Dinoroseobacter shibae DFL 12 = DSM 16493: one gene and its partner. The protein of the gene in region 1 binds, or shares a complex with, the protein of each later gene. Links are inferred from orthologs where the notes say so. Each region holds a gene or a part of one and is shown in the gene's direction. Other genes may lie near its edges.

Region 1 (7,759 bases):
GCGACACCTCAACCCTCGCAGACCCCTCCGTCGTCGAAGACCTCATCGAAAACAGAATGAACAAGAAAGGATGAGGGCGCGGGCCCCTGATCCGACATGAAAAAGGGCCGGTCTGCCGGCCCTTTCCTTTTCCCCCCGGTTTCCCCCCGGTGCGTCAGGGCTTGATATAGGTGTAGCCCTGCATCTGCAGATGGCTCAGCTCGGCGACGCCCGAGGGGACGATATCGTCCTCGAAAACTTCGAAGAGATCGTCCTCGTAGCTGATATCGCGCCCCACCAGCGTGTTGTTGCACACGGTGAACTGCGCATTCTGGCCGCGCAGGTTCAGCACGCGCGACTGCAACGCCGCGTTCGTCTTGGCACTGGCCAGCAGACCGACGCCGTCGCCATGCAGCACGACCTTGATGTCCATGTTCTCGGCCCCGACGGCATTGATATGGTTCTGGATATTACCCATGGCGCCGAGATAGGCACGGTCACCCTCGCCGCCAGTGTAGTTGATGTGATAGACGACTTTCTGCGACGCATAGCGGTCGCCCGAGCCAATCGCGGCGCTGCCCATGACGATAAGCAGCATCGCCGAAATCAGCCCCAGAATTCTGGTCATTTCAGTCTCCTCCCAACGGTGCCCGGTCTTTGCCGGGCCTTGAGCTTGGCATGGAGAGGACGGATCGCAAAGCCGTTTTCAGCCGGCTGCTGCACCCCGGGCCCCGCAAGGCCCGGAGCATGGGCAGCGTGTCAGACCAGCGCCCAGAGATCGGCCTCGCCGAGCCGGGCGAGGTCGTTGAACTGGTTGAGTTCGGCCAGGTCGGTGAACACCCGCACGTCCTCGATCCGTTCGGCCGTGATGCCGAGCGCGCTCAGCGCCTGCGCCTGCCCCTCGGTGGCCGAGGTCAGCGCGAAGGCCTCTGCGGTTTCCTCGGTGAGCACCATGGCCAGGGTGTCGAACCCGGCGCCGCCACGGAAGGTATTCTCGTCGAAGGTTCCATCGCCACCGATCAGGGAGGCTTCGCGGAAGATGAAGAGGTCATTGCCGCCCCCGCCCACGGCGAAGTCGGACCCCAGCCCGTCGATCAGCACGTCATCGCCAAGGCCCCCGCGGGTGACATCGTCGCCGGTGCCGCCGACCAGCACGTCATCGTCGGCACCACCGAACAGCACGTCGTCATCGGCGCCGCCCGAGATGATGTCACGCCCGAGCGCACCGAAGATGAAGTCGTCATCGCCCTCACCGAAGGCGATGTCATCGCCGTCCAGCAGCCCGAGCACATCGCGCCCGCCGCCTGCGAGCACCAGATCGTCCTCTTCGCTGCGCAGCGTGCGGATGCTGCTGCGATCATTGCCGATGGTGACGGTGCCGGTCAGTGCGGCGGCATGGAAACTGCCCAGCACGCCGTGCACGGTATCGGTGGGATGCACCGGGTCGAAGAACGCCACCTGGTCCAGCGGCACACCGTCCAGCGCCGGATTGATCACCGGATCGGTCGGGTCGTCATCCAGCACCTTGACCTCGTCATAGGGCGCGGTGATCCCGAAGTTCAGCGGATCGTCCACGATGGTCGAGGTGATCGCCTCGATATCCACGTAGACCGCGTTGATGCCGGCCTCCTGCAGGGCCTCGACCCCGCGTTCGAGACGGGTGTTATGCAGCGACAGCACGATGTCGGCCACCGGCGCCAGCAGCGGATCGGCCCGCACGCCCGGGAAGAAATCGCCAGACGGCAGGCTGTTGATCACGATCTGGCCGACGCCTTCATCCGCAAGACGCTGGGCGGCGTCGAGGGTCGCATCGGTGATCTGGACCATGAGCGCCAGGCCCTCGATCACGATCCGGTCGGGCGAGGACGGGGCGAAGTTGAGGTAGTCATTGGCGCCGATGAAGAGGGTCGCACTGCTGTCGGCCCGGTCCTGCCCCGCGGTATCGGCGAGATACCGGTCCAGCTGCGCAGAGAGGTTGATGTCGAGATCGAGCCGCGGATCCTCCAGCGGGACGGTCAGAAACTCGGTCACGCCTGCGTTTTCCGCCAGGTCGCGCAGGGTCAGCTCCCCCAGCATGCGGGCGGCGCCGATGCCGAAATTCAGGGTCTCGCTCGCTCCGAGCAGGTCACTGGAATATTCGGCGAAGACCAGGCCGTTGGTGAAGCGCTGATTGTAGCCGGCCGCTTCCAGCGGAACCGCGACGCTGGCGACATCGCTGGTCAGGGAAAAAAGGGTGCCGTCATCTGTCAGGCTGTCGCCGAAAAATACCTTGGTGGAAAACGCGAAACTCATCAGCTGGGTGTCCTCTGTTGGTGGGCTGTGCCGGGTTTTCCCGGTCGTGGCGTCAAGTTTCGCCCGGGGCGGGCGATGTTGCAAACTTTTTCACGGACGGGTCACGTAGGGTCACGCTGCCCCCGCGCCCGGGTTGCGGCATGGTGGAAAACCGGCGTGCGCCCCTTTTCTCGCCCGGTACGGTGCCGTATAGGGGATCAAAACCACAAGAACGCGCATGGGGTCTCGGGGCTCTTGTATGCGGCTTTCAGACCACCCGATTGAGGACGGCATGACGAACAAGTCCCATGATGACGACGTAGCCTTTATCAAGGCTCTTGCGGAACTTCTGCGCGCGAATGACCTGAGCGAATTGCAGGTCAAGCGTGAGTATGGCGAGGATGACAGTCTGAATGTGCGGGTCTCCCGGCAGATGACGGCGGCCCCGGTCGCGGCGGCCATGCCGGTGGCGGCCCCGGCACCGATGGCCGCCCCGGTCGCGCCAGGCGCGGCGGCCCCCGCGCCCCTCGAAGGGGGCGACCCGGCCCAGGACCCCAATGCCCTGACCTCGCCCATGGTGGGCACGGCCTATCTGCAGCCCGAACCGGGCGCGGCGTCCTTCGTGTCGACCGGCGACACGGTCAAGGAGGGCCAGACCGTCCTGATCATCGAGGCGATGAAGACCATGAACCAGATCGCGGCCCCCCGCGCGGGCAAGGTCACGCGGATCTTCGTCGAGGACGGCTCGCCCGTCGAATACGGCGCGCCCCTGATGATCATCGAGTAAGGCGGGCCGATGTTCTCCAAGATCCTGATTGCCAATCGCGGCGAGATCGCCCTGCGCGTGATCCGCGCCTGTCGCGAGTTGGGCATCCAGTCGGTGGCTGTGCATTCCACCGCCGACACCGACGCGATGCATGTGCGCATGGCCGACGAGGCGGTCTGCATCGGCCCGCCGCCCAGCCCGCAGAGCTATCTGTCGATCCCCGCGATCATTTCGGCCTGCGAGATCACCGGGGCGGAGGCGATCCATCCGGGCTACGGGTTTCTGTCGGAGAACGCGAATTTCGTGCAGATCGTGCAGGATCACGGCCTGACCTTCATCGGCCCCACCGCGGAGCATATCCGGGTGATGGGCGACAAGATCACCGCCAAGGAAACGATGAAGAACCTCGGTGTGCCTTGCGTGCCGGGCTCCGACGGGGGCGTGCCGGACCTGGAAACCGCGCGCCGGGTGGCGGGCGAGATCGGCTATCCGGTGATCGTGAAGGCCACCGCCGGCGGCGGCGGACGTGGCATGAAGCTGGCCAAGACCGCCGAGGACCTGGACGAGGCGTTCCAGACCGCCCGGTCCGAGGGCAAGGCCGCCTTCGGCAACCCGGACGTCTATCTGGAGAAATACCTCAGCACCCCGCGCCATATCGAGGTGCAGGTCTTCGGGGACGGCAAGGGCGGCGCCGTGCATCTGGGAGAGCGGGATTGCTCGCTCCAGCGTCGGCACCAGAAGGTGTTCGAGGAGGCCCCGAGCCCGGTGATCGACGCCGAGACCCGCGCGCGGATCGGCAAGACCTGTGCCGAGGCCGTGGCCCGGATCGACTATGCCGGTGCGGGCACGATCGAATTTCTCTACGAGAACGGCGAGTTCTATTTCATCGAGATGAACACGCGGCTCCAGGTGGAGCATCCGGTGACCGAGGCGATCTTCGGCGTGGACCTGGTGAAAGAGCAGATCCGCGTAGCTGCGGGCTATCCGATGACCTTCAAGCAGGAGAACCTGCAGGTGCGGGGCCATGCGATCGAGGTGCGGATCAATGCCGAGAAAGTGCCCGCCTTCACCCCCTGCCCCGGCATGGTCACGACCTTCCACACCCCGGGCGGCCTGGGCGTGCGGATGGATTCGGCGCTGTATGGCGGCTATTCTATCCCGCCCTATTACGACAGCCTGATCGGCAAGCTGATCGTTCTGGCCCAGGACCGGCCCGCGGCGCTGGCGCGGCTGAACCGGGCGCTTGGCGAGTTGATCGTGGACGGGATCGACACGACCGTGCCGCTGTTCCATGCGCTGCTGGCCGAGGAGGCCATCCAGACCGGAGACTACACGATCCACTGGCTCGAAGAGTGGCTGGAGACGGCGCAGATCTGACGCGGGCGCGCGCGGTTCTTCTGGACCGGGCGCGGGTGCGCCTCTAGGTTGTGGGCACGATGGCCCATGACATGTACCCTAATTCTCCGCCGCGGCTGACGCCCGACCTGCTGCTGCGTGGGTATATGGCGGGCATCTTCCCCATGGCCGAAGCGCGCGATGACGACGCGGTGTTCTGGGTGGATCCGCGCCAGCGCGGGGTGCTGCCGCTGGACGGGGTGCATGTGTCGCGCAAGCTGCGCCGGTTCCTGGCGCGCACGGAATGGACGCTGAGCCTGAACCAGGACTTCGCCGGGGTCGTGGCCGGCTGCGCCGACCGGGACGAGACCTGGATCAACGATCAGATCTTCGACGCCTACACGGCCCTGCATGCCATGGGCTTCGCCCATGCGCTGGAGGTCCGCGAGGACGGCGCGCTGATCGGCGGGGTCTACGGCGTGGCGATCGGGACGGCGTTTTTCGGCGAGAGCATGTTCTCGCGGCGCCCGAACGGCTCGAAGGTGGCGCTGGTGGCGCTGTGCGCGCATTTGCGACGCTGCGGCTATACCCTGTTCGACACGCAGTTCGTCACCCCGCATCTGGCGACCATGGGCGCGGTGGAAATCTCGCGCGACAGCTACCGCGCGCAGCTGCGGGCGGCCCTGTCGGCCAAGGCCGACCTCACGGCGCGCCCCCTGCCCCGAACGCCCGCGCAGATCCGCGCGCCCGGCCCCGGACAACCCCGCTCCTGAGCCCGGCGCCGGCCCGCGTATTCCGGGCGCTTCGTGCGCTCTTGCGGGGCGTGTCGGCTTTCCACTAGGTTGTGCTGTGAGTGGGGCGCGCCGGACGCATGGCATCGTGACGCGCGCCGCCAGACGGCCCCGAAACTGGAACCAGACCAAGACCGGGAGGCCGTGACGTGACGCGTATTTCGAGCAGACTTCTCTGGGCCGGGGCTCTGGCCCTGTGGGCCGTGCAGGCCGCGGCCGACCCAGCCCCGGGGGGCGGATGGTCCTGGGCGGTCCAGGGCGGTGTGATGACCGACGACCGCGCAGCCGAAGCCCTGACCCCGACCCGGACAGAGTTGGAGCGCCAATTCGTGCTGGGCGGTGTGTTGGGCTATGACCGGCAGATCGGCACGAGCCGGTTCTCGGTCGGTGCGGAATTGCAGGCCAATGCCCATTTCGGAGACCAGGATTTCGTGGAATTCGCGCTGCCCGTCGCCCTGCGCTATCACCCGCGAGACAGCTGGTGGGATGCCTTCGACAGTTTCGCCTTCGGTCTCGGCCTGTCCCATTACACCGAAGTGTCCCAGTTGGAGAGGGCCAATTACGACGGGCAATCGCGGCGGACCCTGATCTATTGGTACCTGGAGGCGGAGTTTGCCGAGTTGTCGACCGGTGACACGGTGTTCTGGCGCTTGCACCACCGGTCGAATGGCTACGGGACGTTGAAGCCCAATGGCGGTTCGAATGCCCTGATGCTCGGGTATCGCAGGCCGTTTTAGGCCTTGTGTTCAGGGCCGCGCGGTCGGTCGCGGGGATTGCAGACCGGCGGCAACTTCGGGGGTGGCTTCTTCCTCCCCCGGGGTGGCACAGCGCAGGGCCCAGACGTCGTAGCGGTGATGATCAAGGGCGGCGAGCGCGGGCGAGGACGCGATCATCCAGCCGTCATAGAGCGGCGTGTCCCGCTCGGTGATCTGCAGGTGCACGAAGGCGTCAGAGGCGGGGTTTTCCTCAGGAAAGCGGCATTCGATCAAAGTGATGCTGAGCCGACCGCTCTGCCGGGCCTCACCGGCGGGGATTTCCAGGGTCTCGACGCGGCCGGTGGTCTTGTCGAGCACGCGGATCAGGCCGGCTTCGGCCGCGGAGACGCGCAGCTCCTGCTCGAAGGTCTGGAACTCCTCGTCGCGCAGGCGCAACTCCCCACCGAAGCCGTCCTCTTCGCCCTCGGCGCGTTCTTCGAGCTCATCGAGGGGCGAGATGATGATCGCCTCCTGCTGGGCCGCGGCCGCGCATCCGACCCAGAGCAGGGCAACCGCCAGCGTGGTGCGGATCACGAGCCGTCCCCGCCGACGAATTTCATCAGCAGCGACACGAGGCTGACCGAGCCCTGGGTGTCGATGAACTCGCCCCCGGTTTCCATGGCGAAGGGAGAGCCGCCGGGCAGGATTTCGATGAAATTGCCGCCCAGAAGGCCCTCGGAGGACACGGAGATCGCGCTGTCATCGGGGATCTCGATGTTCTCGGAGACCGAGATCGTGGTGTCGGCGCGGAAGGTTTCGGGATTGAGCGCGATGCCCGTGACGGTGCCGATCTTGACGCCCGCGAGGCGGACATCGGTGCCGATGGTGATCCCGTCGGCGGAGCGGAAACTGGCGGTCAGCGGATAGCCGCTGCCCCCGCCGGAAAAGCCCGTGGCATTGGAGACGAAAAGGAGGAACCCGACCGCGGCGGCCAGAACGGCGCCGCCGACGACGACTTCGGTTTTACTGTGTGACATGCCCGTTCGGTGCCCTGTTGACTGGTTGGCGCCAGTCTAGCGCAGCTTCATTCCGGCTGCCATGCCTCATAATCCGCGCGCTCCACCGGCTTGGGACGGCGCAGGGAGCCCGCGGGGGCGTAGGCCAGCGGCGTGCCGGTGAGGTTTTCCTCATGGGGCTTTTCCCAGGACTTGCGCGCCAGCGGCTTGGCGGTGGGCGGTTCTTTCCAGGTGAAATGCAGCCAGCCGTGCCAGTCGGGGGAGACGCGGCTCGCCTCGACCTCGCCGTTATAGATGACCCAGCGACGCTTGCCGTCCTTGGTCTGGAAGAAGCTATTGCCGGCTTCGTCCTCGCCCACCTTCTCGCCGTTGCGCTTGCTCCACAGGCGCATGCCCAGGGTCTCGGCGTTCCACCAGGTGATGAGTTGCAACAGGAACTTCATGATGCCTCCGGTCGGGTTGGCCCAGATATGGACGATTGCGGGGCGGGCGTCCAGCGACATGCGGACGCGGGGGACCGGTGCCGAGCGGGTTCAAGAGGCCAGCGAGAGGCCCTGTCGGCGGGCGATCAGGGCGGGGATCTTTTCCTTGAACTTGAAGAACCCGGCCTTGGCATGGGGCCAGGCGGCGGCATCGTGGTCGCGCAGGACCGGCACCAGCGGCAAATCACTATCGGCAAGGCGCGCGCGCAGCAGATCGCGGGCGGGGCCTTCGGGGGTGTAGGGCATGACGATCTGCGCCGCCCCTGCCCCGCGCGCCCAGGCGCCCAGATCTTCGGGCGCGGGCGTCACCGGACCCAGCCGGTCTGCGTAGCGCGCGCAGGTGCTGTCGAGGGCGGCAGAGGTCCAGTCCGTAACATGGGGCGCCACGGTCAGCGGCGAGCGCGCGGCGGCGCCATCGAGGATC
Region 2 (2,745 bases), 1.3 Mb from region 1 along the record:
GCTGCCGGACCCACGGCGACGCTCCTGCTGCTGGCGACCTTTGGTGGGCTCGTGCTGGGCCTCTGGGCCTGCTTGCGGCTGGTCCACCGCCGGCCTCTCGGGAGCGTGATCGGCGCGCGGGAGCAGACGGCGCGCGACTTCCGTCGTGCGAGCGTGATCACCCTGGCGGGCATGGGCCTTTCGCTGCTGCTCTTCCTGCCGGGCATGGAGATCCTGCCAAACCTGCCTTTGGGCATCTGGGTGTCGTTCCTGCCCCTGGCCCTGCTGATGATCGCGCTGCAGACCGGCGCGGAAGAGATGCTCTTTCGCGGCTACCTGCAACAGCAACTCGCGGCGCGGTTCTCCAGCCCGCTGGTCTGGATGTTGCTGCCCAGTGCTCTCTTCGGCGCGGCTCATTACGACCCGACCACGGCCGGCGACACGGCCTTGCAGGTGGCCTTGGCGGCGGGGATCTTCGGGCTGATGGCGGCGGATCTGACCCGGCTGACCGGCAATATCGGCGCGGCCTGGGGGATGCATTTCGCCAATAACTGCATGGCGATCCTCGGGGTATCGGTGCAGGGCACGATCCCGGGCCTGTCGCTCTACACCACCGAGCTTGCGATTTCGGACACCGCCGAGATCAGCGTGCTGCTGTGGCAGGACATGGCGCTGACGCTTCTCTTCTATCTCGCGATCCGCTGGGTCGTGACCCGCTGATTGCATTTCCGCGCCGCGGCGATTATCTCGAACCCAATCGGCATAGCCCCAGGACAATCGCGCCCATGAACTGGATTTCCAACTACGTCCGCCCCACGATCAACTCGTTGTTTTCGCGGCGGGAAGTGCCGGAGAACCTGTGGCGCAAATGCCCTGAATGCGGCACCATGCTGTTTCACCGGGAACTGTCGGACAACCTGTTCGTCTGTATCAGCTGCGATCACCACATGGCGATCACCCCGCGCCAGCGCTTCGAGGCGCTGTTCGACGGCGGTGTGTTTTCCGAGGTGAAGGTGCCCGCACCCATTGCCGACCCGCTCCAGTTCAAGGATCAGAAGAAGTATCCCGAGCGGATGAAGAGCGCCGTGAAAGCAACGGGCGAGCCCGAGGCGATGCTGGTAGCCGAAGGCGAGATCGGCCGCACCCCCATCGTCGCCGCGGCCCAGGATTTCAGCTTCATGGGCGGCTCCATGGGGATGTATGTGGGCAATGCGATCATCGCCGCGGCCGAACGGGCGGTGGCGCTGAAGCGTCCGTTGATCCTGTTTTCGGCTGCGGGTGGCGCGCGCATGCAGGAAGGCATTCTCAGCCTGATGCAGATGCCCCGCACCACCGTGGCCGTGCAGATGCTCAAGGAAGCGGGACTGCCTTACATCGTCGTTCTCACCCACCCGACCACGGGCGGGGTGACCGCATCCTATGCCATGCTGGGCGATGTTCAAATCGCCGAGCCCAATGCGCTGATCTGCTTCGCGGGCCCCCGGGTGATCGAGCAGACGATCCGCGAGAAACTGCCCGAGGGCTTCCAGCGCGCGGAATACCTGCTGGATCACGGGATGCTCGATCGGGTGACCCACCGGATGAAACTGCGCGACGAGTTGATCCGCATCACCCGCATGCTGCTGGGTCTCGGGCCGGCCATTGTCGGTGACCTTCCGGCGCCCGATCCCGCGCCCGCGACGCCGGAGCCCCAGAAGGCGGCCCCGAGCGCACCTGCGCAGGACAAACCCGGCGCAGGACGGTCGTGACACGGTGAACGCGCCCGGCTCCGACCTGCTGCTGGAGCGTCTGATGACGCTTCACCCCAAGATCATCGACCTGACCCTCGACCGGGTCTGGCGCCTGCTGGCGACGCTCGATCACCCTGAACGACGCTTGCCGCCCGTGGTCCATATCGCGGGCACCAATGGCAAGGGCTCGACGCTGGCGATGATCCGCGCGGGGCTGGAAGGGGCGGGGCAGACCTGTCACGCTTATACCTCGCCGCATCTCGCACGGTTTCACGAGCGCATCCGCCTGGCCGGAGAGCTGATTTCCGAGCCGGATCTCGCCGCCCTTCTGGCGGAATGCGAGACCGCCAACGGTGGCGCGCCCATCACCTATTTCGAGATCACGACCGTCGCGGCCCTTCTGGCCTTCGCCCGCACGCCCGCCGACTGGACCCTGCTGGAGGTCGGCCTCGGCGGGCGGCTCGATGCGACCAACGTGATCGACACGCCCGCGCTCTGCGTCATCACGCCGGTGTCCTACGATCACCAGCAGTTTTTGGGCGACACCCTGCCCGAGATCGCGGGCGAGAAGGCGGGCATCCTGAAACGCGGCGTGACCTGCGTGGTCGGCCCACAACAGGACGCCGCGCTGGAGGTGATCGAGGATCGCGCCGCCCGTGTCGGCGCGCCACTGCGCGCCCATGGGCAGCACTGGCATGTGAGCGTGGAGCATGAACGGTTGGTCTACCAGGACGAAACCGGGCTTCTGGACCTCCCCCTGCCGGTCCTGCCGGGACCCCACCAGATCGAGAATGCAGGCATGGCGCTTGCCGCCCTGCGCGCGCTCGGCACCGGCGATCCGGAGCCCGCGCTGACCAAGGCTCAATGGCCCGCGCGGATGCAGCGGCTGCGCCATGGGCCCTTGGTGGAGCTCGCGCCGGAGGTCGAGCTCTGGCTCGACGGCGGGCACAACCCGGCGGCAGGCTTGGCGCTGGCCGCGACCCTCGCCGGACTGCCGGAACGTCCGACCTATTTGATCTGCGGTATGCTCAAGACC

Evidence for each region. Proteins that work in one complex are often made in the same cells at the same time.
Region 2: the proteins of accC (region 1) and accD are in contact, whole or in part, in a solved structure (PDB 8UXZ), measured with the Escherichia coli proteins. The link is inferred for Dinoroseobacter shibae DFL 12 = DSM 16493 from one-to-one orthologs.

The regions. Positions count from the first base shown.
Region 1 is NC_009952.1:1,443,728-1,451,486, reverse strand. What follows is about bases 2,293-5,219. They hold accC (acetyl-CoA carboxylase biotin carboxylase subunit), read left to right. Parts: upstream 2,293-3,046; coding sequence 3,047-4,393; downstream 4,394-5,219. Other genes in these bases: aat (leucyl/phenylalanyl-tRNA--protein transferase), read left to right, coding at 4,453-5,124; accB (acetyl-CoA carboxylase biotin carboxyl carrier protein), read left to right, coding at 2,543-3,037. Outside these bases: acs (acetate--CoA ligase), read left to right, coding at 1-74; DSHI_RS07115 (DsrE family protein), read right to left, coding at 155-607; DSHI_RS22970 (SGNH/GDSL hydrolase family protein), read right to left, coding at 739-2,271; DSHI_RS07090 (hypothetical protein), read left to right, coding at 5,292-5,879; DSHI_RS07085 (DUF2155 domain-containing protein), read right to left, coding at 5,889-6,431; outer membrane lipid asymmetry maintenance protein MlaD, read right to left, coding at 6,428-6,874; DSHI_RS07075 (NADH:ubiquinone oxidoreductase subunit NDUFA12), read right to left, coding at 6,922-7,296; DSHI_RS07070 (FAD-binding domain-containing protein), read right to left, coding at 7,387-7,759. UniProt on the Escherichia coli protein: This protein is a component of the acetyl coenzyme A carboxylase complex; first, biotin carboxylase catalyzes the carboxylation of the carrier protein and then the transcarboxylase transfers the carboxyl group to form malonyl-CoA.
Region 2 is NC_009952.1:128,999-131,743, forward strand. It holds accD (acetyl-CoA carboxylase, carboxyltransferase subunit beta), read left to right. Parts: upstream 1-764; coding sequence 765-1,727; downstream 1,728-2,745. Other genes in the region: DSHI_RS00645 (CPBP family intramembrane glutamic endopeptidase), read left to right, coding at 1-699; DSHI_RS00655 (bifunctional folylpolyglutamate synthase/dihydrofolate synthase), read left to right, coding at 1,732-2,745.